5 linked regions of the Saccharobesus litoralis genome follow. The protein of the gene in region 5 interacts with the protein of the main gene of each other region in a pairwise test. Links are inferred from orthologs where the notes say so. Each region holds a gene or a part of one and is shown on either strand. Other genes may lie near its edges. The genes, in order: grpE, mlaF, aceE, C2869_RS03895 and groL.

Region 1 (5,722 bases), 3.5 Mb from region 5 along the record:
GTTGATACTGGCTTCACTGAGCATAGACACAACGCCATTAATCGCCGCGTCTGTTGACGCTAGGTTACTCAATTTGTTGGCGATACTTTGCACCAAGCCACACGCACTGTGTTCATCACTATCATAGAGCATGGTCATGGCCATTTGACTTTCATTAAGTAAATTGACCGCATTGGATAAGCGTTTATGCTCAGCTTCAATTTGTTCAAACTCACCTTCCACTAAGGCAAATTCATCGAGTTCTGCTACTTGATATTCAATAAGCTGCAATCTGTCTGCTCGTTGCTGTTCTTGCTCTTTTAATTTGGCTAACTCATTACGTTGCATGGCCCAATACTGATAGCTGTTAAGGCTGTTTTCTAATAATTGAGTATGCCCCGAAAAATCATCAAGTAAACTGAGTTGGTATTCAGGTTTAACCAGTAGTTGATGGGCATGTTGACCATGAATATTCACCAAGTGGCGAGCTAAACTTTTAAGTTGTTGGGCGGCAACTGGCGCACCATTGACATAAGCGCGCGAACGGCCTTCAGCACTCACGGTGCGGCGAATAATACATTCGTACTCGCCTTCATCCAGTAGTTCATTTTCAACCAGCCACTGTTGGGCTGCGCTGATATTTTGAATATTAAAAGTGGCGGCTATTTCTGTTTTATTTGCGCCATTGCGTACCATGCCGGCTTCGGCTCTGTCGCCTAAGCATAAACCTAAAGCATCGATAGAGATGGATTTACCGGCTCCGGTTTCTCCTGTAATGGTGGTCATGCCAGGTTGAAATTCAATATCAAGGTTCTCAACGATAGCAAAGTCTTTAACAAACAGTTGCGTTAACATTCTCAAGCGCCTTTGTGTTTAGTTATACTGGTTGAAATTACAGTTGTTTTATACTGTATAAATACTGTATGGTCAAGAGCGTAAAAAGGAAATATCGACAAGAATTAGAGGAAAGTTGGCATCTTTTAAAATTAAGGATGCCAACGTAAATACAAGTTAATAAAGTTTGCTGCCCCAGTTCAGTTTACGGCGGATAACATTGTAGTAACTGTAATCTTTAGGGTGCAGTAACGTGAGTTTCTCTTCTTGCTTTTTAATTCGGATCTCATCACCTTTTGCCAACGGCATGGCGTTATGGCCGTCACAGGTTACTGTCATTGAGTTTTGCGGCTTGGAAATAACTAGGCGAATGCAAGAGTTCGCATCTACGACAATCGGTCGGTGAGACAACGAATGCGGAAACATAGGTTGTAAACACAGTACTTCAAGGTCTGGCGTGAGTATTGGACCACCAGCCGATAATGAATAGGCGGTTGAACCTGTTGGTGTACATACTATTAAGCCGTCAGCCCGTTGGCTAAACATAAAGTTGTCATTTATATAGACTTCGAACTCAATCATCTGTGCAACTTGACCAGAATGCAAAACAGCTTCGTTGACAGCGCTACTGCTAACAAAGCCGTTGGCACTTTTACAGGTGACATCTAATAAGAAACGTTTTTCTGAGCGATAGTCGCCCATCAAAACTCGACTTAATGTGGTTTCAAATGCATCGGGATTGAGATCAGTTAAAAAACCTAGGTTACCACGATTAACACCAATAACTGGGGTTTGTGACTTAGAGAATGCGCGGGCTGCGCCCAACATATTGCCATCGCCGCCAACGACAATGACTAAATCACAAGCCTGACCTAATTCGATAAGTTGTTCCTGACGTGCTTGCTCGTCATCACACTGACGACCGGGAGCAACCTTCACTTCGATACCGCGTTGCGTCAAAAATTCACGCAAGCGCATATAGGTTTCTGAGCTGGCTTGATTTGCTTTGCCAACGAGGCCGACAGTGGAAAATTTAGAGTTCATGAATATTCACAAATGACATTGATATTGCAAGTGTACAGCAAGTGTACAGTAATTTTTTTAAATCATTGAATTTTATATTTTTAAACATATAACTCATTTGAGTAGGGTCAAAATTTACGCAATATATGAATGATCGCAACCTTCAAATTATGAAAATGTTAGTAGAGCATTATTTACGAGACGGCCAACCGGTATCGTCGAAGTATTTGGCTCATTCAGCGGCAATTGGTGCTAGTCCTGCGACAGTGCGTAATGTGATGATGAACCTTGAAAAAATGGGGTTGTTGGCGTCTCCTCATACGTCGGCAGGGCGGATCCCAACGGCTTCGGGTTTACGTTTTTTTGTTGAACAGTTACTAACAGTCTCACCCATTGAACAACATATTCAACAACAAATGCAGCAGGCGTTAGGCTGTCAAGCCTCATCAACCGAATTATGTGCGCATGCTTCAGGTTTACTGTCAGAATTAACTGCGATGACAGGGATTGTGACCGTACCCAAACTGAATAAAGTCAAAATTGATAAAATTGAATTATTTAAGTTAACCCCAACTCGACTGATTTGTGTCATCGTTATGCATGACGGTGAAGTGCAAAATAGAGTGATCGAAACTCGACAAAACGTTTCAGATACGGTTTTACAGCAAACAATTCAGGTGATGAATTTAGCTATGGTTGGCAAGTCTTTGGATGCTGGCTTACAAAAAATGCGCGAACTCATTCAGCAAACCAATAAAGACGTTGCTCAACTTTCATCCGCTGCGTTGTCATTTACCAGTCAAGATGAAAATCAAGTATTACTCACAGGGCAAAGTCGCTTATTGGATGAGAATATTAGTTCTGAGTTGCAACGACTAAGAGCGCTGTTTGAAGCGGTTTCTGATAAACATTTGGTGATGGATATCATGGAAAAATGCTCAGGTGCCGATGGTGTTAAAATTTTTATAGGTGAAGAGTCAGGTATCGATTTACTACAAGATTGCAGTGTGATCAGTGCGCCTTATCATAACAAAGGTGAAGTGGTCGGTCGCTTAGCAGTAATAGGCCCAACTAGGATGAATTACAACAAGGTGATCCCAATTGTGGATATTACGGCAAGAATGTTAAGTTCTGCCTTGAATCAAACAGATTAATCCCCACATAGAGCTAAAATACTGAGTTTAAGCTTGGTTACCCTGTATTTGCGAATTGAATTTGAGTGGAGTTTTTTTAAATGAGTGACAATCAGCAAGATATCAATAGCGAAGTTCCGGCAGAAGAACAAAAAGAGCAAACTGTTGAAAGCGCTGAAGGCCAAACAACGCCTGAAGTAGAAAATAGCGAAGACGTATTAACGGAAGAGCAGGCGAAAATTAAAGAGTTAAGTGAGCAATTAGCAGCAAGCGAGCGCAAAGTGGCTGATCAACAAGATTCAGTATTACGTGCAAAAGCGGAAGTCGACAACATGCGTCGCCGTGCGGCTCAAGATGTTGAAAAAGCCCGTAAATTTGCGTTAGAAAAATTCAGCTCAGATTTACTTGATGTTGCGGATAACCTAGAACGTGCTTTGCAAGCCGCTGATAAAGACAATGAAGTGCTTAAACCTATGATTGAAGGGGTTGAGCTAACACTGAAAAGTTTAACAGGCGCACTTGAAAAGCATGGTGTTAAGGAGGTAAACCCAGAGGGCGAACCCTTTAATCCCGAGTTTCATCAAGCGATGTCTATGGTGCCTAACCCAGATGTGGCGCCGAATACGGTCATTGCGGTAATGCAAAAAGGTTACGAGTTAAATGGGCGTTTAATTCGTCCGGCCATGGTTATGGTTTCGACAGCCGCGAGTGTAGATACGCAAGCCTAATTTTACAGTTATTGTTAAAAAGCCCAGCTATATATTGCTGGGCTTTTTTTTGGGTATTTTTTCGTTAATTGTATTTTAAAGGGTAAAATTAACCTAAACCGCAATTATCTATAGTCAAAGCGATCTGGTTTTAGGGGCAGGTTTCTAGTTCCAGACGAAACCTAAGTACTTACATCCATGTAAGCAAAGCCGTCAAGCTTCGAGACCCCATGAGCATATGCTCTATTATGTGATTGGGGCGAGTAAGCGCTGACAATGAACCATAAGACCTGAGCGAGAAGACTATATAGTGATTTTTTTAATTCGTGAACCATTATGTCTATTTTTTATGAAGTGCGTCGTGAGTATGATCTAACTCACTTAAACGAGCAGGCACTAACCGAGTCGCCCTACGGATTGTTTCAACTTTGGTACGATGAATTAGTCGCAGCTAAGGTTGTTAAAGATACCACAGCCATGATTGTCGCAACGGTTGATCAGCAACATAAACCTTATCAGCGCACAGTATTGATGAAATCGTTCGATGAACAAGGTTTTGTGTTTTACACCAACCAACATAGTCGTAAAGGCCAACACATAGCCAACAATAATCAGGTGTGTTTGATGTTTCCTTGGCTTGCTATGGAGCGGCAAATTATTGTTAATGGTGTTGCTGAAAAGGTCAGTGATGATGAAAGCGACAATTACTTTGCTTCGCGCCCTATTAGTAGTCAAGTCGCTGCCGTTGTTTCGCAACAATCACAACCTGTTGATAGCCGCGAAACGTTAGAAGCCAAATTTCATGAGTTGATGGCGTTTTATCAAGACAAGCCCGTGCCGCGTCCGCCACATTGGGGAGGGTACCGAGTCAAGCCAACGTCAATTGAGTTTTGGCAAGGTGGTGAAAATCGCATTCATGATCGGTTTATTTATGAGCTTGACCCTCAAGCACAGCGCTGGCAAATCACTCGCTTGCAGCCATAGAAAAACGTTTTTATAACTAACTGTAATAAAAATGTCATTTCTTGTGGTGAATTGTTAACGATTGTACGTTATATCTCACAGTAAATAAGGCGTTAACAACCTAGCGAAATTTCAATCTATTGACGATACTAAAACCATGTTAAAGAGCTTGGCGAGTTGGTACAAAACATGGAGTACCAGCAGTACAAATCAAGCTTAAATAAAGGTTTTTGTGCGATGGAAGATGATGCGTTAAATCCACCAAACTTAGCGAGTATCGCTCATAAATTTGAAGATGCGTTAGCGGCGACTGAACAAGATTTAGGCCAGCTACCGCAACTAAAACAGACGTTAGACGAGTTAAATACTGATTTAGATAAGTTAAAGCAAGCCGTAAAAGCGGGGCATTTAACGGGTCTTAATGTCAAGTAAGCGTAAAGCTTATTAATGTAAAGAATTTGACCTCGGAGTGGCTTAGTGTGTGGGCTGACTTAGAGTTTAAATGTGTGTTGTCTCTTTGTTGTTAGTGTTGTTGTGTTTCATTAAATGGACTTAACTTGCACCTGTTTGCCTCAGCAGATTTGTCGTCGCTGAGGCTTTTTCTTTTCTGTAACCGCTAAAATTTTCTTAAACCCTTCAGCCATTTTTTAAGCATTGGCCAACGAATGGCAAATACAAATATTACGCCAGCTAAAAAAGCTAAGGGCTCGCTGGGTGTGGCTTTTACCGCCCAATAAAAGTGAACCCAAGCCAGCACTAAACTTAAATAAACCCAGTTATGTAAGGATTGCCACTTTCTGCCCATTTTGGCGCGAATGCTATTGGGCGAGGTGACAGCTAAGGCGGTTAATATAATAAATGCGCCTAAGCCCACCCAAATATAAGGGCGCTCTAGCAACTCTTGTATAAATAAGCTGACTTGCATGTTTAACTCAAACCACCAAAAACTGAGAATATGAGCTAAGGCATAAAAGAAAACATATAACCCGATTAAGCGACGGGTTTGCATAAGCCAACTGAGTTTAAATTTTTTGGCCGCAGGAGCGATACACAGAGTGTAAATAAGTAGTTGTATTGCGCCTT
Region 2 (5,675 bases), 4.1 Mb from region 5 along the record:
CATCACTTGCGCCGCTGACAATTGCTCAACACCGTGACAAATCGCGGTATTCCCTTCGAGCTCAATATTAGCCCCCATCCGATGCAACTCAGGCACATGCATAAAACGATTTTCAAATATGGTTTCTGTTACTTTTGCAGAACCGTTAGCAACACAATTTAATGTGGTAAACTGCGCTTGCATATCCGTAGGAAAGGCTGGATGAGGAGCCGTTTTAATATTAACGGCTTTTAATTCACGACCTGTCATATCCAAACTAATACTATCTTGCGTCGTTTCGATTAACGCACCTGCTTCTTTGAGCTTAATAAGCACAGCATCTAGCATTTCTGGGCGGGTATGAGTACAGCGAATTTTACCACCTGCAACGGCTGCCGCGACTAAAAATGTCCCAGTTTCTATGCGATCCGGCAAAATAGAGTGCTGCATACTTTGCAATGACTGCACGCCTTCAATCGTGATTTTATCCGTACCAGCGCCTTGGATCTTAGCCCCCATTTTAATTAGGCATTCAGCTAAATCGACAATTTCAGGTTCACGAGCGGCGTTTTCAAGTACGGTTGTACCTTCAGCCAAAGTCGCCGCCATTAATAGGTTTTCAGTGCCGGTCACTGTCACTGTATCAAATAAAATGCGTGCACCTTTTAAGCGGCCGTCCACTTTCGCTTTAATGTAACCTTGCTCAACAACCACTTCGGCACCCATTTGCTGTAAGCCATGGATGTGTAAATTGACCGGTCTCGCACCTATTGCACAGCCACCGGGCAAAGACACTTGAGCTTCGCCCATTCGCGCAAGCAAAGGACCAAGCGCCAAAATAGAAGCGCGCATGGTTTTAACTAACTCATAAGGAGCAATACTCGATGTCAAGCTAGACGCATCAAGTTGCACGCTATCGTTATCACATTGATTGCTTATACCCAGCTCGGCAAGTAATTTAAGCGTTGTATTGATATCTCTTAGTTGCGGCACATTAGTAAAAGTGACTTTATCAGCAACCAAGATACTTGAAAAAAGAATAGGAAGAGCGGCATTTTTAGCGCCGGAGATGCGTACATCGCCCGATAACGATGCACCACCTTCAATCTGCAATTTATCCATTAACGGAAAACCTGATGGTTAATGAGAGAATTATAATTATAGTCAAAGCGATCTGGTTTTAGGGGCAGGTTTCTAGTTCCAGACGAAACCTAAGTACCTACATCCATTTAGGCAAAGCCGTCAAAGCTACCGCGTCCTGCTAACGCCCCTCGCTTAAAGCGCCTACTTTTGGTACCTGCATCCATGCAGGCAAGCTTCGAGACCCCATGAGCATATGCTCTATTATGTGATTGGGGCGAGTAAGCGCTGACAATGAACCATAAGACCTGAGCGAGAAGACTATAACTAGAAATTTAAAAGCTTATGCTTACGATATTCTTCTTCGGTGAAGGCTTTAATGGCAACAGCATGAATAGTGCCATCAGCGATCATATCCATTAATGGGGCATATATCGCCTGCTGACGCTTTAATGAGCGTTGACCTGCAAATGATTCCGAAACGGCTACAATCTCAAGGTGAGAGCCTTCAGCTTTAACTTGAATATCGCTGAGGTCTAACGAATCGTTAAGAAGTTGTTTAATCTGTTCAAGATCCATAGAAATTATTCGATACCTAAAATGTCAATAACGTTACTAATGCTGGCTAACTTAACCAGCTCATCAGTAACATTATGCCATTTTAATTCGACGCCCGCTGCTTCTAATAGTAATTTTTGTTTAACAAGCCAAGCTAAGCCAGCGGTATCGGTACTAAATTCAGCCATATCTAAACTCAAAAAATCATTCTGAGGTTGTGGAATGGATAACCCTTTAAAGTTATCGAATCGGCTTAATTTGCCCACTAGCTTTACAACATCACTTTCTACGGTAATGCTTAACATACTATTGCGTATCCTGCTGCTTTAACACGAGAGGTTTTTCGGCTTTGCTTTTTAGATCGGCTATAACAGCCTTAATACCCGAACGCTTAATCGCCTCATTAATTTCTTTTCGTTTGGTATCTAACACTGAAATACCTTCGGCATCCATGTCGTATGCGCGCCAACTGATTGCACCAGTATTTTTATCTTCTCGCTTACGAAATTTAAAATACAAATCGATATCTGGGCGGCCCGGTTCTATGATTTTACTCTTAACTACCACAATATTAAGATTAGAAAAGTCTTTGCTTGGTTCAACCGCGACACTTTGTGTTTGACGATAGGTTGAAAATACCTGAGCGTAAACGGTTACCATGTAGTCTTTAAATACTTGAACAAATTCTCTTTTTTGTTCCGTCGACAGTTTTCGGAAGTGTTTATTGCCTAATACCTTATATGACGCATAGGTGTAATCAATATGCGGTAATAGCTCTTCACTAACAATCACTTTTAAATGATCAGGATTTTGCTTAATCGTATCTAATTCTTTATCAAATCGATTAAATGCACTTTGCGCCACATTTTTTAATAAAATATAAGGGTCTGCTTCCATGGCAGCTTGTGCCATAGACGAAATACCAATACATACAAAAACAAATGTTAGTGCAACGTACTTTTTAATTTTAACTAAGTTCATACTTTTAAATAACTCCTAACACATCCCTATGCTTAGTCATCGTTTTGACTAAATAAAAACTGTCCAATAAGTTCTTCTAATACTAACGCAGACTTGGTGTCTTCAATAAAACTACCCGGCGCTAATATTTCAATACCGTCGTCCACGAATCCAGGCTCTAAGCCTAAATACTGCTCGCCTAATAGACCTGCAGTTAAAATACTCAACGAGCTAGTCTCTGGGAAATCATTGTATTGTTGGTAAATATCCATAGTGACAACCGGCACATAATCGGTGCGGTCCAATGCAATACTAGAAACTCGCCCTACAACAACCCCACCAACCTTGACAGGACTTCTGACTTTCAAACCACCTATATTGTCAAATTTGGCTTTAAGCTGATAGGTTTCAGAACTACCAACAGAACTTGAGTCAGCAACTTTTAAAGCGAGCACTAAAAAGGCGATAAAGCCAGCTACGATAAACAAACCAACACCGAACTCCAATTTACGGTTTGTCATTATTATTCTCCAAACATCAATACAGTTAACACAAAATCTAATCCCAAAACAGCCAGAGATGAGTGCACAACGGTTTGCGTTGTTGCTTTACTAATCCCTTCTGAAGTGGGTATACAATCATAACCTCTAAAAATAGCAATCCAAGTGACGACAAAGGCAAAAACGACACTTTTAATAAAGCCATTCATCACATCGTCGCTGAAATCAACAGATGCTTGCATAACAGCCCAATAAGCACCTTCATCAACGCCAAGCCAGTCGACTCCCACTAAGTGTCCACCAAAAATTCCCACAGCGCTAAACATAAACGCTAACAGCGGCATGCTATAAAAACCCGCCCAAAAGCGCGGCGCAATAACACGTCTTAGCGGATCAACGGCCATCATTTCCATGCTAGTTAACTGCTCAGTGGCTTTCATTAACCCAATTTCAGCGGTTAACGCAGAGCCTGCACGGCCTGCAAAAAGCAAGGCGGTCACCACTGGGCCTAGTTCACGTAACAGTGACAAGGCGACCATAGGACCCAAGCTATTTTCTGCGCCATAACCTATGAGTATAGTATAGCCTTGCAGCGCTAAAACCATACCAATAAACAAACCACTAACGACAATAATCGCTAAAGACTGAACACCAACAACATATATTTGTCGAACAACCAAAGGAAAGGATTTTGAGATATTTGGTAATGCAAACAAGGCAAAAAACAGCATTACCCCAGCTCTTCCCATGGTTGTGACTTGCTGAATGACACCACGCCCTATTTGAGTTATCACTTGAGCTATCACAGCAAAACCTCTTTCAATTGTTGCTTAAACGGCTGTGCTTGAAAATGAAATGGCACAGGTCCATCAGCTTCACCTGCCATAAACTGATGAACTAAAGGCGACTGATGTGCACGTAACTGCTCTGGCGAGCCATAACCAATAATTTGTTTATTGGCAATAATATAAGCGAAATCAGCAATGGCCATCACTTCATGTAAGTCATGTGACACTATGATTGAGGTTAAGCCAAGCGCATCATTCAATGAACGGATGAGTTTTAACAAAACCCCCATAGAGATAGGGTCTTGGCCAACAAACGGCTCATCATACATAATCAATTGTGGATCAAGTGCGATAGCTCTAGCTAAAGCTGCTCGGCGCGCCATTCCACCCGACAACTCATTTGGCATTAAAGACGCTGCGCCACGTAAACCAACCGCATCTAACTTCATTAACACCATGCTACGAATAATATCTTCCGGCAGCTTTGTGTGTTCACGAATAGGAAAGGCGACATTTTCAAACACCGTCATTTCCGTAAACAAGGCACCACTTTGAAATAACATGCTCATTTGTTTACGAATATCGTAAAGCCCACTACGGCTCAGATTGGGGATATTTTTGCCATCAAACAGAATATTGCCAGAATCAGGGCGAAGTTGACCGCCAATCAATCGCAATAACGTGGTTTTACCTATACCACTAGGGCCCATCACAGCGACCACCTTCCCTTTAGGAATGGTCAAACTGATGTTTTCATAAATAATTCTGTCGTCGCGAGAGAAGGTTAAATCTTCTATTTGTACGAAATTTTTAGGATCCATGCACTGTCCTTGTGGACAAACTCAATGTCTTTCTCTAGTGTGGCGCGTCTTGCGATAAGACCGCAATTCTAACAGAAAGGTTGCAAATTAGTCAGACGAAATATTGTAAATTATTGTAGCGGTTTGGATATAATGCGTTACCAACTACCTTATAATTATTAATTTTACATGTTAGAAGCCATTTTATTCCTCATTTTGGGTCTTATCGGACTCGTATTTAGCGCAGATAAGTTCGTGTTTGGCGCCGCTGCTTTAGCTAAAAACTTAGGTTTATCATCACTCATTATTGGATTAACCATAGTTGCTATGGGCTCATCAGCACCTGAAATGATGGTTGCCGCAACTGCCGCACTCGACGGAAAAATAGACACGGCTATAGGTAATGCTATAGGTTCCAATATTACCAACATCACACTTGTACTCGGTTTAACCGCTATTTTAAAAGTTATTTCAGTATCCTCATCAACATTAAAACGAGAATTACCTTTAGTCTTTGTTAGCTCTGTTTTAGCGATTGCCGTAATTTACAATCAGGAATTCACACGCTTAGAAGGCATAATGTTACTTATCGCTTTCTTTGCAACTATAGGCTACCTCACTTGGCGGGCGCTTAAAAAGTCTAAAACAGACGAACCAGACCTTTTAGAAGACGAGTTGTCTGATGATGTACCAGAAGGTGTACCTATGCCTAAAGCACTATTTTGGCTAGCGTTTGGTTTAATTTTATTACCTTTAAGTTCTAATTTACTGGTTGATTCCGCAGTGACTATCGCCAAATATTACGGCTTATCAGATTTAGTCATTGGATTAACCATTATTGCTATAGGTACCTCTTTACCTGAACTAGCCGCTTCAATTGCCGGTGTGATGAAAGGTGAAGATGACTTAGCCTTGGGCAATATTGTTGGTTCCAATATTTTTAATGCCCTCGCAGTTGTTGCCATTCCAGGTATCATTGCGCCAGGGGTGATCGATCCATCAGCGGTTAA
Region 3 (6,115 bases), 4.2 Mb from region 5 along the record:
CCATCGATCACGCGGTGATCGTAAGATAATGAAAGTGGAACCATTAAGCGTGGTTCAAACTCTTTACCATTCCACTTAGGTTTAAAGTCAGACTTAGAAACACCTAAGATACCAACTTCTGGTGCATTAACGATTGGTGTAAATGCAGTACCACCAATGCCACCTAAGCTAGAGATAGTGAAAGTACCACCTTGCATATCAGCCGCTTTAAGCTTGCCATCACGCGCTTTCTTAGAAGTTACAATTAACTCTTCAGAAAGCTCTTCAATACCTTTTTTGTTGACATCTTTGATGACTGGAACCACTAAGCCACCCGGTGTTGCTACTGCTATACCGATATTGATGAACTTCTTAAGGATTAAGCTGTTACCATCATCTGAAAGAGAAGAGTTGAAGTTAGGGAATTTCTCTAACGCTTTGGCTACTGCTTTCATAACGAAAACAAGTGGCGTGATCTTCAAGCCAGTTTGCTTCTTAGCATGGTAAGCATTTTGCTCTTTACGGAACGCTTCTAATTCTGTGATATCCGCTTCGTCGAATTGCGTAACGTGAGGGATAGTCGCCCAGTTGCGGTGTAAGAAAGGACCAGAGATCTTTTGAATACGACCTAGTTCTTTAACTTCAATTTCACCAAACTTGCTGTGGTCAACTGGTTTAACTGGCACGATCTCAAGCACATTTTCAGGGATCGGACCTGAAGCAGAACCCGCCGCCGCTTTCGGCTTAGCTAGTTCAGCTTTAACCCAGTTTTGTACGTCTTCTTTAAGAATACGACCTTTACGACCGGTTGCTGGCACTAAGCTTAAATCAACGCCAAATTCGCGTGCGGTACGACGAACAGATGGAGAAGCATGCACGTTCTTGCTTGGTTTAGCTGGTTCAACGTTAGCGGTAGGCGCAGGTTTTGCTGGCGCTGCGCTTGGTGCTTGAGCAGCTGGTGCTGGCGCACTTGCCGCTGGAGCTGGAGCCGCAGCAGGCGCTGCACCTTTAGCTTCAACTTTAACAACTAAGCTGCCTTTTTTAACTTTATCGCCAGTACTAACATAAACCTCTTTTACCACACCGGCGTGTGAAGAAGGTACGTCCATAGTCGCTTTATCAGTTTCTAACGTAATTAAACCGTCTTCTTCAGCGATTTCATCACCAACAGCGACTAAAACTTCGATAACGTCAACTTCACCATCTTCACCAATGTCCGGAACAGCGATATCAACTAACTCACTCGCAGCAGCTGGAGCCGCTGCTGCAGGGGCTGCTTCAACAGCTGGTGCTTGTGCTGTAGGTGCTTGTGCCGCAGGTGCTTCAGCAGCACCGCCTGCTGTCTCAAGAATACATACCAGCGTACCTTCAGAAGCTTTGTCGCCAACTGCAATTTTAAGCTCTTTAACTACACCGTCAGCAGGACATGGAACATCCATAGTCGCTTTATCAGTTTCTAACGTGATAAGGCCATCTTCTGCAGAAACTTCGTCACCAACAGCAACCAATACTTCGATAACTTCAACATCAGTATCGCCACCGATATCAGGCACTGTGACTTCGATTGTCGCGCTAGCTGCAGGAGCGGCAGCCGGAGCTGGCGCTGCTTCCGCTGCAGGTGCTTCAGCCGCTGGCGCTTGTGCCGCAGGTGCTTCTTCTGCGCCAGATGCATCTTCAACTGTTACGATTAAAGTACCTTCAGATACTTTATCGCCAACTGCTACTTTAATTTCTTTTACCGTTCCAGCGAAAGGCGCTGGAATATCCATTGAAGCTTTATCGCTTTCAACAGTGATCAGTGAATCTTCAGCTTCAACAGTGTCGCCAGCAGCGACACAAAGTTCGATAACTTCTACTTCATCACCGCCCACATCAGGGACTAAAACGTCTTTAATTGCCATTATTCCTTTCCCCTATTACGCGTAAAGTGGGTTAAGTTTATCTGCATCGATATTGAACTTAGCAATTGCTTCCGCAACGACTTTCTTCTCAATTTCGCCACGCTTAGCTAATTCGTATAACGCTGCAACTACAATGTAGTATTCGTTAACTTCGAAGTGAGTACGTAGGTTTTCACGGCTGTCTGAACGACCGAAACCATCAGTACCTAATACACGGTAATCAGTTGGTACAAAACCACGGATTTGATCAGCGTATTGCTTCATGTAGTCAGTTACCGCAATAACTGGACCCGCAGCATCTTTAAGTACTTCAGTTACATATGGCACTTTTTCTTCAGCTTCTGGGTGAAGCATGTTCCAACGCTCACAATCTAAACCGTCACGCGCTAATTCATTGAATGAAGTTGCAGAATAAACGTCTGAGCTAATGCCGTAATCTTCAGCAAGAATTTGTGCAGCTGCACGCGCACGCTCAAGAATAACGCCAGAAGATAATAAGTTAACGTTTGCTGTAGGCTTCTTAGCCGCAACCGCTTCAAGCTTGTAGATACCCTTCTTAATACCTTCTTCTACGCCTTCAGGCATAGGTAATTGAACGTAGTTTTCGTTCATTACAGTTAGGTAGTAGAAGATATTCTCGTTGTCTTGGTACATACGCTTGATACCGTCTTGAACGATAACTGCGATCTCATAACCATAAGTTGGGTCATAAGTAATACAGTTAGGAACCGTACCAAAGTGTAAGTGCGAGTGACCATCTTCGTGCTGTAGACCTTCACCGTTAAGTGTTGTACGACCAGCAGTACCACCAATTAAGAAACCACGTGCTTGTAAATCACCTGCCGCCCAAACTAAGTCACCAACACGTTGGAAACCAAACATTGAGTAGTAGATGTAGAATGGGATCATTGGTAAGTCAGCATGCGAGTATGAAGTCGCTGCAGATACCCAAGAAGCCATTGAACCGAGTTCGTTAATACCTTCTTGTAATACTTGACCTTTCTTGTCTTCACGATAGTAAGCAACTTGGTCAGCATCTTGTGGCGTGTATTTTTGCCCTTCGTGAGCGTAAATACCAACTTGACGGAACAAACCTTCCATACCGAAAGTACGTGCTTCATCAGGAATAATAGGAACAATGTTCTTACCGATTTGCTTATCTTTTAACAATGCAGTTAAAACACGAACAAACGCCATAGTCGTTGAAATTTCACGACCTTTAGAACCGTCAGTAGTCGCCTTGAAAGCGTCTAACTGAGGAACTTGTAGTTCAACTGAAGAATTTTCACGACGCACTGGCATAACACCACCAAGTGCTTCACGACGACCCATCATGTACTTGTATTCAGCACTGTCTTCAGGGAAGCGGTAGTATGGTAATTTTTCTAAATCTTCATCTGAAACTGGAACATTGAAACGATCACGCATATGACGGATTGCATCTAAATCCATCTTCTTAACGCCGTGCGCAATATTCTTACCTTCAGCTGCATCACCCATACCGTAACCTTTAACGGTTTTAGCTAAAATAACGCTTGGACGACCTTTAGTCGCTTTCGCTTTAGCGTAGGCTGCGTAAACTTTTTGTGGATCGTGACCACCACGGTTTAAACGCCAAATGTCTTCATCAGACATATTAGCTACCATTTCTTTAAGCTCTGGGTATTTACCGAAGAAATGCTCACGCGTATAAGCGCCGCCCTTAGCTTTAAAGTTTTGGTATTCACCGTCAACGGTTTCATCCATTAACTGTTGTAGTAAGCCAGTCGTGTCTTTCTGAAGAAGTGCATCCCAGTAACGACCCCAAACGACTTTAGTCACATCCCAACCAGCACCACGGAAAGTGCCTTCTAATTCTTGGATGATTTTACCGTTACCACGTACAGGACCATCAAGACGCTGTAAGTTACAGTTAACGATAAAGACTAAGTTGTCTAACTCTTCACGTGAAGCAAGACCGATAGCACCTAATGATTCTGGCTCATCAATCTCACCATCACCTAAGTAACAGTATACCGTTTGCTCTGAGCAGTCTTTTAAACCACGATCAGTTAAGTACTTCAAGAAGCGAGCCATGTAAATAGCTTGCATTGGACCTAGACCCATAGATACCGTCGGGAACTGCCAATAATCAGGCATCAATTTCGGATGTGGGTAAGAAGATAGGCCATCAGCAAAGGCTTCTTGACGGAAGTTATCTAATTGTTCTTCAGATAAACGACCTTCAACGAAAGAACGCGCATAGATACCAGGTGAGATATGACCTTGGAAATAAACTAAGTCGCCGCCGTCTTTTTCATTTGGAGCACGGAAAAAGTGGTTAAAACCAATATCGTACAACATAGCTGACGATTGGAAAGACGAAATATGGCCGCCTAGCTCTAAATCTTTCTTAGAAGCACGCACAACCATCATCATCGCGTTCCAGCGGATAACCGCACGAATACGCGCTTCTAATTCACGATCACCTGGCATAGCTGGCTCTTGGCCAACAGGGATAGTATTAGAATAAGCCGTAGTGGCATCAAATGGCATGTGAGCACCGTTACGACGAGACGTCTCGATTAATTGCTCAATCAAGAAGTGCGCACGCTCTGGGCCTTCGTTTTGTAAAACTGATTCTATCGATTCAATCCAATCATTGGTTTCGATTGCATCGACGTCTTTGTTAAGGATGTCAGACATCTGGTATTCCTTATTTGTTATGCGTTGAATTCTCAACTTCCAATTCAATCAGATACAGCAAAGCTAAGTTCTCCAATAAGCTTAAAGGCTTTATAAAAAACTTAGCCATGCTGTACTTGATTAGTCAGCTGTTGAGAATTGTTCATTCAAACTATTTAAGGTTTTGCTGCAAGCGCCTTAACATGCGTTGGTTACGCGTGTCTTCAGCACCTAGCTGCAATAAGGTTTCTTCTATATAAGCCAAATGATGATGCGAGGCATTTCTAGCTTGGATCGGGTTGCCAGAAATAATCGCATTCATAATAGACTCACGATCTTCATTCACCTGCCGGGCTACATCCGGCTTGGACGTCAGAATTCGGTAATTACGCTCAATACTTTGTTTGAGCAAAGGCGCCATGGCATTAACAAGATGAGAGATAACCAGATTATGCGACGCTTCAGCAATCGCTAGGAAAAATTCAAAAATGGCTTCAATCTGGTCAGATTGCATACTGTCATTGCAGGAGATAATGGCTTCAAAACTTTGCTTAATGCGTTCAAAATCAGCATCGGTGCCACGCAATGCCGCGTAATAAGCACTAATACCTTCTAAAGCATGGCGAAATTCTAATAAATCAAATTGGCTTTCAGGCTTAGCCAGCATTAATTCAAATAAAGGATCAGAAAGGCTACTTTGTAGGTTTTCATTAACAAAAGTACCACCGCCTTGACGACGTGTAACCAAACCTTTGGCTTCAAGTTTTTGAATGGCTTCACGCAAAGAGGGGCGAGAAACATCAAATTGCACCGCAAGTTCTCGCTCAGGAGGTAACTTTTGCCCAGGCAATAAGCTACCTTCCAGAATCATAGACTCCAGTTGCTCTTGTATCACGTCAGCCAACTTTGGCTGTTTAACTCTCTGAAAACTCAAGGTTTTTACACGACTTATTTAAATTATAATTAGCTATCAATGCCAAGCGGGTAATTGGTATTACCATTTAATGCGCAATACTATAGCTGATAATTTTGGCGATGCCAAATTTCTCGTCAACAGATCGGATGATCATTTTATGAACGTTTTATGAGAAAAACACTGCAGGATTAATCTGCAAAAATGCTTAGGCAGTAAGTAACCAAAATAATTCAGGCGGGTGTGTCCTCCCGCCTTTTATCATATTTGGCACTAATTAAGAATTAAGAATAAGAAATAGATGCAACAACAAGGAGGGGGTTAGTTAATAATTCCCATCAAATTTAACACAGCAATTAAAGCCACGCTAAATAGCACAGCTCGTTTGGCCAGTTTAACTAACAAGCAAGGCTCAGTAATGCAGTCATGCTCTGGTGCATCAACTTCTTCCGCAGCAACAGCAACTCGCGTCACAAATTCACGAGCACCAATCTCGAGCTTAATTAAGTCTTGCAACCATATGCCTAACGCTTGGCTAAAATTACCAACAAATAAATAGGCGAACCCTGCAATGCGCGAAGGTATAAAATCCAATACCAACATAAAACGTTGGCTCACTTCACTAACCGCTTGCTGATTTTCATTTTGACAGGTTTGA
Region 4 (5,870 bases), 200 kb from region 5 along the record:
CTGGATGCGGTCGATGACATCTTGTTGTTCGATATTCAACTGCTGCATTTTCTCGATAAAATGCGGCAAATCTTCCGATAAAAATTTGGCTTTTTCGGCTAGTAACAATGCGTTGATCGCGCCAGTTTTAACAAACATGCCTAATCCTCTTCTTTTCTCAATTAAGCCTTCATCCAACAATTCGTGATAGGCTTTTGATACGGTAATATGATTGATCTGTAGTTCTGCTGAAATTGCCCTTACCGAGGGTAGCGCCGACTCTTCAGGATAATTGTTGTTTAAAATGGCTGTTTTCAGCTTAGCCACTAATTGCTTATAAATAGGCTGGTCGTCATGCCAAACATTATTCATGACTCAACTCCTGACGTTTGAGCTTGGCGTTGTTGCGTATTTTTACATTTAATTGCGATTCATCCGTGTCTCTGTATGTGACAAGAGATTGGTGTCGCGCCGAACCATGCAAGTGATTGGCATTGCCTAAATGTACCTCAGCCTGATTTTTTACATTGACTTTGGTTGAACGTGTTTGTGCCGCAAGCAGATGAATTTGGCTTTGATTACGTGCCTCCACATCAACGATCTCAACTAAGCTGTCTTGGTCAAATGTGATACGCGCACTCTGATTCATCGTCACTTTAAGCTGCTCAGCTGTGATACTGTTGGCGGTAAATAGCGAAGTATGGCGGCCATTCATATCTATCTCATTAAATTGACTGTCGGCCACATTCAAGCGGCTTTGGTCGCGCTGGCGTACCACTAACTTCTTGGTCTTACTATCCATTAATTGAGCATCAGAGGTTTCATTGATGTCTAAGGTTAATCGCACAAAGTGGCCATTAACTTGCGCTTTACTGTCACCACTTAAACGAATTCTTAGCCATTTGTCGGTCGATTCAGTCTGATTTGATACGACTAATTGTTGCAATTCGCTAGCAGCGATAAAGCTAATTATAGACGTGTAAAGCTTAACGATAGCCAGTGCGGACTCTTCGTCTTTGGGGTTTTGCAATGCAGGCTGCTCTCTAACACGTAAACGAAAAGTGGCCTCTTGCTCGTCAGTTTCGAGTGATAGTGGCTCCTTACTTATAATGACTGAGTTAATTGCATTTTTACGCAAAAATACCTCGGCGCGTTCTTCATGGCTGTAAATCACTTCAACATGCAAATTCCCATCCGCCTCCAAGATAGTGATACCCTGCAGCGGGATTGATTTATACAGAGCACTTTCTGCCAGTGTATTGGTATTGATCAATAGAGCTGCTAGCAATACCCAACAGACTTTCCAAGCTTTCATTTTGACATCCTTTTTAGATATAGTGTTATACATATGTATAACACTATATCTTTGAATATTTTATCCGGCAAGTTATTTTGCTGTTTTTTTAATCTGTATTATTAAGGAAATAAAAAAGTTTATTTATTTCAGTTTGTTAGGTGTTGAATATTTTTCGTTTGTAAAACTTAGTGTGCGGTTGCGCTGCGTATTGGGTGTGCTAGCCTTATGCGTGTAATGGCAAATAATATGGACAGTTAACACCAAATGAATACTCGTAATACCCGCCCGATCGCTTTTGTACTCACTGCTACGCACCACGGTAGCTTGATTGTTAATCGTCATGATTACTGTGTCACAGATGACAACATGGCTTATGGCGTAGGCCATCAATTAATGATCAATTCCTGTTTTGATCCAAACGAGGTTGACGCTATTAGCGTGTTATTACAAGCACGGCGCGATGCTCATGGAGATGGGGTTATCGCCATTGATTGCGGCGCTAATATAGGTGTGCATACTGTGGAATGGGCAAAGTTGATGCATGGCTGGGGCGAAGTGGTTGCGTTTGAAGCACAAGAGCGAACTTTTTATGCGTTAGCGGGCAATATAGCCTTGAATAATTGCTTTAATGCCAGTGTTAATCACGCGGCGGTGGGTGAGCAAGTTGGAACCATATTGGTTCCACAACTGGACTATTTACAACCCGCTAGTTTTGGCAGTTTAGAAATAAAACCAAGGCCAGATGGTGAAGATATTGGTCAAAGCGTGTCTTATCAACAACAAGACTGTAAACCAGTGTCCTTGATCTCCATTGATTCTTTATCCGCGCAACGGGTCGATTTAATTAAAATCGACGTTGAGGGCATGGAAATGGATGTACTCAATGGCGCTAAAAAAACAATTGATCGTTGCCAACCCGTTTTACATATTGAAGCCTGTAAATCAGACCGCGATAAGATTATCGAATTATTACAAACCTTCGGCTACCGTTACTACAGTGTTGGTATAAACCTGCTGGCGGTACATAGCCAAGATCCTATTAATAAAATAGTATCGTTTGAATGGGTGCAAGAAGGAAACGGATAATTGCTAAAGCCCGCTAATTTAAGCCTAAATCTAATAGCTGGCTTTGTATTGTGAGTGTAACAGGGAAATATACAGTCGAACGGGTAATTGAATTTGCTGGATAGTCAGGGAGTTAATCAGTCAGTTTACGCTTGGGCGATAAACTGACTGAATGAGAGTTAGGCGGTAACGTTAGCTTCTTCTTCAGCTTTTTCAACAACAATCACTTCAATGCCATTGCTTTCAAAATATTGAATTAACTCGTCAGATGCGCCTGAGTCAGTAATTAAAATATCTACATCTTTTAACGGACAGAAAATAAAGTTACTGCGCTTACCAAGCTTGGTGCTGTCAGCCAATATCACTAGCTTTTCAGCTTGTTTATAAAGCTTTTGTTCAGAGCGGATAAGTAGAGGGTCGCTTTCCATGACGCCGAATTTACCAATACCTGGTGTACCCATAAACATCATAGAGCCAAAGTAATTTTCCGTGCTGTCTTTTTCGTACGAGCTAAGAATAATGCCTTGCTCACGGTAAATTTCACCACCTGGCAAAGTCACTTGGTTATCTGTGTGTTCAGTTAAGTAGTTTGCTAGTACAAATGAGTTGGTCAAAATATTCATTTGTACAGACGACAAGTATTCACCCATCATGTAGGTTGAACTACCACCGTTAATAATAACTGAATCACCGTCTTTACAAAGCTCAGCTGCACGCTTGGCGATTAGACGTTTAGTATCAACGCGTTGTTCCACATCGACCATAAACGATGTACTAGAGATATGTTTTTTACGTGGCTCGGTATTCATTGATTCTGCGCCGCCACGAATTTTATTTATCTCGCCGCGCTTACTCATTTTCGTAATATCACGGCGGATAGTTGCTTCCGATGCGTTAAGTTTTTCAGTTAAATCTTTAACGCTCGCAAACTGCTGCTGATCGAGTATGTCTTTAATTAATTGTTGTCTATGTTTTTCTAGCATTGGTAAATCCTTACCAGTTTTCAAACTTTTCAATTCAACTTTAGTCATATTCTATCGGCAATTTTATTCATATACAAACAACATATATCTTATCACTGTATGACAAATTATGATAGTTTTATTTTCATATTTTGTCATTTGTATTCACAAGTGATTAATAATATTTCATTTTATTGATACTGGTGCAGAGTGTAACAGGCTTAATTATTAATACATTGCGTTAAATCAATGTAAATTAATAAGTTAACGATTTGTTATTAAAATAATCAATTCGATAATTAAATAATCATTTACAATCATTATGTGTCATATTAGGATCCAGTATATTCAAAATGAGGTCTAGTGTGATGAGTCTTTCAGATTAGTTGCGGTTAATTTTTTAATTTAACTTGCAGTTTTTCATCAGAGTCATGGCAATGAATTCCCATTTTTTGAAAATAAGTAAGGCTTATTGAGTAAATAAGTTTGTCTTTAACATGGTTTGGCACCGTTTGAACGACCGCATTATTAAACTGCGTAATTTTGAGCCTTGGGCCATTAAAGTAAGTGAGGCAATGAATGCAAGAGTATTTGATTAAACAGTTTGGCTTAAACGGTAAAGTCGCCATAGTCACAGGTGCAAGTCGTGGTCTTGGTCAGGCTATGGCAATAGCGTTAGGCGAAGCCGGTGCAACTATAGTCGCAGTCGGTTCAAAACCTGAAAGCGTAACGAAAACCGTTAGCTTATTACAAGAAAAGGGCATTGATTATTTAGCCTTGGGTTGTGATCAAAGTGATGGTGAGCAAATTAAAGCGGTTATTGCTGCCACAATCGAGAAGTTCGGGCGGATTGATATTCTTGTTAATAATGCGGGCACGATTAAACGAGCGCCTGCACATGAGTTTTCTGATGAAGATTGGAACGATGTTATCAATGTCAATTTGAACGGGGTTTTCAAATTCTGTCGTGAAGCTGGCAAACATATGCTTAAACAAGGCTCAGGCAAAATTATTAATATCGCATCATTGCTGAGCTTTTCTGGTGGTATTACGGTTCCTGCTTATGCCGCTAGTAAAGGTGGTGTCGCGCAAATAACCAAAGCCCTTGCTAATGAGTGGGCGAGTTCTGGTATTCAAGTTAATGCAATTGCGCCAGGTTACTTTGCAACCGACAACACTGAGAATTTACGCAACGATGCTGAGCGCTACGCCAGCATTAGTGCTCGGATCCCAGCAGGAGAATGGGGTAAGCCGGAAGATTTAGCCGGTGCAACCGTATTCTTATCAAGCCCAGCTTCTAATTATATGAATGGTCACGTCATGCTTGTTGACGGTGGCTGGATGGCGCGCTAATCGAGCGCGTCACTTTTAATTATTAATTTTATTGAGGAATTCTTATGGACTTCATGTTCTCTGCAGATATCAGAAGTTACAAAGACATGCGTAATGGTGAGTTACGTGAAGCTTTCGTGACTCAGCAGTTATTTGTTGATGGTGAGATTAAATTAACTTACACCGATGTTGATCGTGGTGTGATCGCCGGGATCACGCCGACAACACAAGCTATTGATTTACCCACTCACAAAGAGTTAGCCGCTGATTATTTTTGTCAACGCCGTGAAGCCGGTGTTATCAATATTGGTGGTAATGGCACAATTACTGTCGATGGCGAAACGTATGCTATGGCTAACAAAGACAGCTTATATATTGCCAAAGAAAGCAAAGAAGTGCAGTTCACCTCTGAAGATCCTGCAAACCCAGCTAAGTTTTATCTTGTTTCCTATCCCGCGCACCGTGTAACCAAAACGGTACACGTCCCCAAAAGCGATGCCAAGCGCATTGAATTAGGCGCGCAAGAAACATCAAACGAGCGTACTATTTTCCAATCTATCCGTCCTGGTATTGTTGATAGCTGCCAATTAGTGATGGGCATGACGGAATTAAAGCCAGGCAGCGTTTGGAATACTAAGCCGCCGCATACTCATTTCCGTCGTACCGAAATTTACATGTATTTCGATTTACCTGAAGAGGAAAGAGTTTTTCACTTAATGGGTGAGCCAAGCGAGGTTCGTCCACTGCCGTTAGAGCCTGGTGTCGCTATTGCTTCACCTAGCTGGTCTATTCATAGTGGTGTAGGTACTACCAACTACACTTTTGTTTGGGCTATGGGTGGTGAAAACCAAGAGTTTGACGATATGGACCACATCACGGTTGCTGACCTTAAGTAGTTCGTATTTTTAAAATACAGTCGCAAAGCCAATTCCCCCCTAGCAAGCCTGGATAACTTCCAAATATCTAGGTTTATGTTTTGCGACGAGTACTGTTTTCATTTTAGTTTTGATTAGTTGAAAGCCTTGGTGATCATGATACATGTGTTGGGTTAGTGAACTCTTTCACACTGAGCGCGAAGCAGTCGAAGTGTCGGTAAATTAGAAAGTAACGAGACTTCGACGAGCTCAGCCTGAAGTTTTTCATTTAATCTTAGGGTGGCTAAAAACATCACGGTTGTTAGCAAACCCTGTACATCGAGCGAATAAATTGAGCCGATCATCTCTTTCTGGAACAAG
Region 5 (5,846 bases):
TATCATCATCAAGAAAAGCGCCTGTAATACCAATACTATAAATAAGGCTAGTAAATCAACAAGTCTTAATTTGCTTTTTATGTTCAATAGATAAAAAGCGCTTAAAGCTAGAAACAAGATACCGCCTAAGCTAATAAGCAGGTCCTCTCCGCTTCCTTGACTTGCCAAGCTTCTAACTGGAATAACTTGCGCTCGTTCTTCGAGAAAGAAAAACAAGCTTCCAAATCTATAAAACAGATAGCTCAATAGAACTTGAAGAAGAACTAAAAGCATAAGTATAGGTTTAAAGTTTTTCATATTATCCACCTTATTTTAATGCGTCAGCGATAGCATCTTGATGTCCCCATGATCTTCTAGAAACAGGAGACCCTTGTGAGATTGGTAAATCCCTTGCAAGCGCATTTACCCCGGCGTTATGACCATATGTAGCTTCTTGCACGGATACAGGTCGGCCCAACCGTTCTTGGAAACTAGCTACATTAAGTGATATTAGTGATATAGCAGTTCGGTCATTTGCGAGAAGATTAATGATTTGGTTTCTTGTATCACTACTCATAGTGGAAGTGTCAACGCCTAAAAGCAGTGCCGCGGTATTAATATCCATTTCAGCTAAGCCTACGCTTGCATCATTGATCCCTACCAAGATCATCATCCAAGCGGGCACATTTTTTAGTTTTGCCCAAACACCATGATATTTCTCTTGGAAAATTATGCTGGCCACATGCTGTGGATCCACCCCCATAGATCGAGCTGAGCTGGAGATTGAATACTTATGCTCACTAATTAGATCTAGGGCTGCTTGTCCCTCTCGCGCTCTATCATGCCTCCTAGAGTTGTTCCTATACCTATGTATCCTTTCATAAAACTTAATCTGCCTTTGTAGTTCATAACTGCCATAAACAGTGTGACATTCTCCTGAGTCGCATTTCTTTTCAACTTTTTGACAGTTCCCGCCCTCACTCTTTCTTTGGCAGGCTTCATCATCGTTAGTATATCCACTCGGATCTGTGTACCTGAGTGGGTTATTCCACCCGTAAGTATAAGAGTTCCAACTTTGGCTAAAATAGGGAGCTTGTACAATCGGATCTGGGCTTAAAAAGCGACCGATAATAGGGTCATATACTCTACCCTTCATATGAATAAATCCTGTCGCAAGCATATCATGACCAGTGAAGCCATCTTCGGTGATGTTAGCCAAATTATAAGCCAAGGCTTCGGTCGATTCTTAAATAACAAGACACCCACCTAAAAATACCAATCTTTGCGGGACATATAAATTTTGTATTTTCTATTTTGATGTATAGGACTGCAACATGGTCGTGTCGCGATTCGTTGTACTCATGGCGACCTACGGATTTTTAATTAAGTTTGTGTCTCATACGCACCTACAGGGAAATATTTTCAAGCTACACGTAATTCCTTTTGCTCTTTTATAAACACAAAAAAGCCCGAGTATTTCTACTCGGGCTTTTTAAATCTGTTTTTAGACAGATAGGTGTTCAGACTATTTTGCTAAACAGTTGCGCTTTAGACAAAGCCGCCGAATGTTTCAACCCTAGGAGCATACACGGAAGTATGTGACTAGGGTGAAATATGAAGGCAATGCAGTAAAAAGTGCAAATGTGACGCAAAATTACATCATACCGCCCATGCCGCCCATACCGCCCATACCGCCCATATCTGGGGCTGCTGGAGCTGCGTCTTGTGGTACTTCTGCAACCATAGCTTCGGTAGTGATCATTAATGATGCAACAGATGAAGCGAATTGTAATGCAGAGCGAGTCACTTTAGTTGGATCTAGGATACCCATTTCTAACATGTCGCCGTAAGTGTCGTTACCTGCGTTGTAACCATAGTTACCTTCGCCGTTTTTAACGTTGTTAACAACAACTGAAGCTTCTTCACCTGCGTTAGTTACGATTTGACGTAAAGGCGCTTCCATTGCACGTAGTGCAACTGCAACACCGTGGTTTTGGTCTTCGTTGTCACCAGTTACGCCCGCAATTTTAGCGGCAGCGCGAACTAGAGCAACACCACCACCCGGTACTACACCTTCTTCAACTGCTGCGCGAGTCGCGTGTAATGCATCTTCTACGCGAGCTTTTTTCTCTTTCATTTCAACTTCAGTGGCTGCACCCACTTTGATTACGGCAACACCGCCAGCTAATTTAGCTAAACGCTCTTGAAGTTTTTCTTTGTCGTAATCTGAAGTTGATTCTTCGATTTGACCACGAATTTGCGCTACGCGACCTTGGATTGCATCTTCTTCACCAACACCGTCGATGATAGTTGTGTTGTCTTTAGAGATAACTACGCGCTTAGCTTGACCTAGGTCTTCTAAAGTGGCTTTTTCAACTTCTAAGCCGATTTCTTCAGAGATAACAGTACCCGCAGTAAGAGTCGCGATGTCTTGTAACATTGCTTTACGACGGTCACCAAAACCAGGTGCTTTAACTGCAGCAACTTTAACGATACCGCGCATGTTGTTAACAACTAAAGTGGCTAATGCTTCACCTTCAACGTCTTCAGCGATGATTAATAGAGGACGGCTAGACTTAGCAACGCCTTCTAACGTCGGTAATAATTCACGAATGTTAGAGATTTTCTTGTCTACAAGAAGAATGAATGGGTTTTCTAACTCAACTGAGCCGTTTTCAGCGTTGTTGATGAAGTAAGGAGAAAGGTAACCGCGATCGAATTGCATACCTTCAACTACATCAAGTTCGTTTTCTAACGCTTGACCTTCTTCAACTGTGATTACGCCTTCTTTACCAACACGATCCATAGCAGAAGCGATGATTTCACCAACTTCAGTATCAGAGTTAGCAGAGATAGTACCGACTTGCGCGATAGCTTTGTTGTCTGCACAAGGAACAGAGAATGCTTTAAGCTCAACAACTGCAGCAGCAACGGCTTTATCGATACCACGTTTAAGATCCATTGGGTTCATACCCGCAGCAACCGCTTTAAGACCTTCGTTTACGATGGCTTGTGCTAATACAGTTGCAGTCGTTGTACCGTCACCCGCTTCGTCGTTAGCTTTTGACGCAACTTCTTTAACCATTTGTGCGCCCATGTTTTCGAACTTGTCTTCTAGTTCGATCTCTTTAGCTACAGAAACACCATCTTTAGTGATGTTTGGCGCACCGAATGACTTGTCTAATACAACGTTACGGCCTTTTGGACCTAAAGTTACTTTAACTGCATCTGCTAAAATGTTTACACCCGCAAGCATTTTAACGCGAGCGTCGTTACCGAATTTGACTTCTTTTGCTGCCATTTTCTATATTCCTAAATTCTTTCAATCGTTAGATTTAATTCTGTTTGTTTAATACCCGACAATTTAACTTCAAAATAGTCGGGCTTTAGGCAAAGCCGTCAAGATTTTCGCGAGGGAGCTTATTCCAATAAGTGACCGAGCAAAAAGCGAAGACAATGCCGCATAAAGTCTGAATATGAAGAAGTTATTCAAATACCGCTAAGATATTGTCTTCTTTCATCACCAACACTTCTTCACCATCGATTTTTTGCGTGCTGTCGATAGCGAAACCAAATAGAACCGTTTCACCGACTTTAACGTCTAATTCTTGACGAGAACCATTTTCTAAAGCACGACCAGGACCTACGGCGATAACTTCACCTTTTGAAGATTTTTCTGCTGCGCTGCCAGTTAATACGATACCGCCTGCAGATTTTGTTTCTTCTTCTAAGCGTTTAACGATCACGCGATCTTGTAAAGGACGAATTGCCATTTTTCTTAATCTCCTAAGAACAAATGTGATATTGAAAAAATTTAGGCTCAACTCACTTTGTTGAGCCTTTACATTGTTGGGATGTTATTTGGGGATAGGCCTTTTGAAATACAAGGCTATTTTATAAAAATTTTTAAAAAAGAATGTAAAACGGCTGCAAAACGCAACTTTAACTAATCTTTACGCTCAAATTCACCATCAATAATGTCACCCTGCTGACTTGGGTTTGAACCTTTTTTAGGTTGGCGGTCAAACGGGTTAGCGCCAAGATCGTGTTGCCTTTTTTGGTGAAAGTCATGATGCTGAAAGTCTTGCTGGTGAAAACCTTGTTGAGAATGAAATCCGCCCTGCATATTCGATTGAACAACTAACTTGTCTTTAATTTGCGCATACACGGCCAAGGCTATCGGTTTACGCGTAACAGGGATTGTTAGCAAAAAGCCAATCGCATCGGTCACAAAACCTGGGGTGACTAACAGTACACCTGCAATAAGTAACATTAAGCCTTCAACCAAAGTTTGCGCTGGTAATTGCCCTGAAGCCGTTTGGGTTCGTAAACTGTGTAAGGTTTGTATACCCTGTTCCCGCACTAATTTAGCGCCAATAAATGCGGTTAAAATTACGATACCTAAAGTGGTCCAACCGCCAATTATTTCGCCAACTTCGAGTAACAGCGCAATTTCGATGATTGGCATAATGGCGAATAATATAAATAATTTTGCAAACATAAGTTCTCAATTTAAATTGATAAAAAATAAATTAGTCGGTGGCGCTGTAATATTGTCGTTGCTTTGCCTGTCTACTGAGGCAGTAGCGTAAGAATTTCTGTAAAGCATTTTACTGATTACTTGTGTAACGCGCCACGACACTGACATATTATGACATATGGGTGGCAAACGAAACTTTTCAAGTTTAATCTACGGTTATTTATCGACTGACATTGGTCGTTCACATGTTTAACTGCTGATTTGCAAGAACAATACTATGAAAAATGATATACAAGCCGATACACCAATATTGGTGTTTTGCACAACGCCAACCAAACAGGAAGCCCAAGAGCTGGCTAACGGTATTGTGCGCCATAAACACGCTGCATGCGTGAATATAGTTGATGCCATTGAATCAGTATATTCTTGGCAAGGCCGTATCGTCATGGACAACGAATACTTATTAAAAATTAAAACATTGGGTAGACATTTCGAAGGATTGCAAGCTTTTATCAAAAGTCAGCATAGTTATGATGTCCCTGAGATAACGGCAGTTAATATGTGTGCTATTTCCGACGAATATGCACAATGGCTGATCGACAGTCTTACCCCAAGTTCCAATCAACAACAAGGCCAAACAGAATGATGTTATTAAAAGTTTGTAAGCCGTCACTTTTAATAAAAAATTTGCCATTGTGGGCGCTAACGCTAGCACTTTTCGCTGCGTTGTTATTCACAATGCAATCCGTTAACGCACAAAACAAGACATTAACCCAACAGCCAATTGCTAATAATGCCGAACCACTCTTTTCAAGTAACTCGTCTTCTCTGGATGATTTATTTGCTGAAGAAAGCGAGCAAGAGCCGGACTTTTTACCCATAGACAAAGCGTTCGCCTTTAACTTTATCCAGAATGGTGACAAAGTCGATATTCAATTTGATATTGCCCCCGGATATTACCTTTATAAAAAACAATTTAAATTTGCCGCAGATAACGCAAGTTTTAGTGACGTAATTTTGCCTGAGGGTTTACCTTACGAAGACGAATACTACGGTCAAACTGAGATCTACAAACAACAATTTAGCGCGCAGATCCCACTCAATTTTGCGCTTGAACAAGGCGTTATTAAAATACGTTATCAAGGTTGTGCCGAAGCAGGATTATGCTATCCACCCAGCGTTAAAGAAGTTTTGCTAACTCCGATAAATAGCGGCGCTACGGGGGGACTGAATGCAAGTACAGATTTTTCTGATTTGAGTACCGATGAGTCAAGCTTAAGTTCGTTTTTACAAAGCCAAAGCTGGTTTATTGTGTTATTGGTATTTTTTGCGTTAGGTGTCGGATTAGCTTTAACGCCTTGTGTTTTCCCTATGTACCCTATCCTTT

The links.
Region 1: the proteins of groL (region 5) and grpE interact in binary tests that used the Escherichia coli proteins (3 or more experiments, as listed by UniProt). The link is inferred for Saccharobesus litoralis from one-to-one orthologs.
Region 2: the proteins of groL (region 5) and mlaF interact in binary tests that used the Escherichia coli proteins (3 or more experiments, as listed by UniProt). The link is inferred for Saccharobesus litoralis from one-to-one orthologs.
Region 3: the proteins of groL (region 5) and aceE interact in binary tests that used the Escherichia coli proteins (3 or more experiments, as listed by UniProt). The link is inferred for Saccharobesus litoralis from one-to-one orthologs.
Region 4: the proteins of groL (region 5) and C2869_RS03895 interact in binary tests that used the Escherichia coli proteins (3 or more experiments, as listed by UniProt). The link is inferred for Saccharobesus litoralis from one-to-one orthologs.

Annotation. Positions count from the first base shown.
Region 1 is NZ_CP026604.1:4,789,450-4,795,171, reverse strand. The notes cover bases 2,057-4,883. They hold grpE (nucleotide exchange factor GrpE), read left to right. Parts: upstream 2,057-3,070; coding sequence 3,071-3,697; downstream 3,698-4,883. Other genes in these bases: C2869_RS18020 (hypothetical protein), read left to right, coding at 4,829-4,883; pdxH (pyridoxamine 5'-phosphate oxidase), read left to right, coding at 4,013-4,660; hrcA (heat-inducible transcriptional repressor HrcA), read left to right, coding at 2,057-2,990. Outside these bases: DNA repair protein RecN, read right to left, coding at 1-834; nadK (NAD(+) kinase), read right to left, coding at 991-1,857; more of hrcA, read left to right, coding at 1,983-2,056; more of C2869_RS18020, read left to right, coding at 4,884-5,071; C2869_RS18015 (protein-methionine-sulfoxide reductase heme-binding subunit MsrQ), read right to left, coding at 5,256-5,722. UniProt on the Escherichia coli protein: Participates actively in the response to hyperosmotic and heat shock by preventing the aggregation of stress-denatured proteins, in association with DnaK and GrpE. It is the nucleotide exchange factor for DnaK and may function as a thermosensor.
Region 2 is NZ_CP026604.1:5,387,726-5,393,400, forward strand. The notes cover bases 2,784-5,563. They hold mlaF (phospholipid ABC transporter ATP-binding protein MlaF), read right to left. Parts: upstream 4,687-5,563; coding sequence 3,880-4,686; downstream 2,784-3,879. Other genes in these bases: mlaD (outer membrane lipid asymmetry maintenance protein MlaD), read right to left, coding at 2,784-3,098; mlaE (lipid asymmetry maintenance ABC transporter permease subunit MlaE), read right to left, coding at 3,101-3,880; C2869_RS20595 (calcium/sodium antiporter), read left to right, coding at 4,855-5,563. Also shown: murA (UDP-N-acetylglucosamine 1-carboxyvinyltransferase), read right to left, coding at 1-1,101; C2869_RS20565 (BolA family protein), read right to left, coding at 1,387-1,638; C2869_RS20570 (hypothetical protein), read right to left, coding at 1,644-1,922; C2869_RS20575 (MlaC/ttg2D family ABC transporter substrate-binding protein), read right to left, coding at 1,924-2,598; more of mlaD, read right to left, coding at 2,631-2,783; more of C2869_RS20595, read left to right, coding at 5,564-5,675. UniProt on the Escherichia coli protein: Part of the ABC transporter complex MlaFEDB, which is involved in a phospholipid transport pathway that maintains lipid asymmetry in the outer membrane by retrograde trafficking of phospholipids from the outer membrane to the inner membrane.
Region 3 is NZ_CP026604.1:5,465,902-5,472,016, forward strand. What follows is about bases 1,696-4,915. They hold aceE (pyruvate dehydrogenase (acetyl-transferring), homodimeric type), read right to left. Parts: upstream 4,566-4,915; coding sequence 1,896-4,565; downstream 1,696-1,895. Other genes in these bases: aceF (pyruvate dehydrogenase complex dihydrolipoyllysine-residue acetyltransferase), read right to left, coding at 1,696-1,883; pdhR (pyruvate dehydrogenase complex transcriptional repressor PdhR), read right to left, coding at 4,717-4,915. In the rest of the region: more of aceF, read right to left, coding at 1-1,695; more of pdhR, read right to left, coding at 4,916-5,478; beta-lactamase regulator AmpE, read right to left, coding at 5,779-6,115. UniProt on the Escherichia coli protein: Component of the pyruvate dehydrogenase (PDH) complex, that catalyzes the overall conversion of pyruvate to acetyl-CoA and CO(2).
Region 4 is NZ_CP026604.1:1,055,932-1,061,801, reverse strand. Bases 1,423-4,397 are described here. They hold C2869_RS03895 (DeoR/GlpR family DNA-binding transcription regulator), read right to left. Parts: upstream 3,325-4,397; coding sequence 2,521-3,324; downstream 1,423-2,520. Other genes in these bases: kduD (2-dehydro-3-deoxy-D-gluconate 5-dehydrogenase KduD), read left to right, coding at 3,883-4,397; C2869_RS03900 (FkbM family methyltransferase), read left to right, coding at 1,541-2,362. In the rest of the region: C2869_RS03910 (GntR family transcriptional regulator), read right to left, coding at 1-351; C2869_RS03905 (DUF2807 domain-containing protein), read right to left, coding at 344-1,294; more of kduD, read left to right, coding at 4,398-4,656; kduI (5-dehydro-4-deoxy-D-glucuronate isomerase), read left to right, coding at 4,701-5,531. UniProt on the Escherichia coli protein: Represses ulaG and the ulaABCDEF operon. Two ulaR binding sites have been identified in each promoter.
Region 5 is NZ_CP026604.1:1,252,781-1,258,626, forward strand. Bases 958-3,908 are described here. They hold groL (chaperonin GroEL), read right to left. Parts: upstream 3,281-3,908; coding sequence 1,634-3,280; downstream 958-1,633. Other genes in these bases: C2869_RS04405 (RHS repeat-associated core domain-containing protein), read right to left, coding at 958-1,198; C2869_RS04415 (co-chaperone GroES), read right to left, coding at 3,465-3,752. Also shown: C2869_RS04400 (hypothetical protein), read right to left, coding at 1-297; more of C2869_RS04405, read right to left, coding at 308-957; C2869_RS04420 (FxsA family protein), read right to left, coding at 3,926-4,480; divalent-cation tolerance protein CutA, read left to right, coding at 4,737-5,105; protein-disulfide reductase DsbD, read left to right, coding at 5,198-5,846.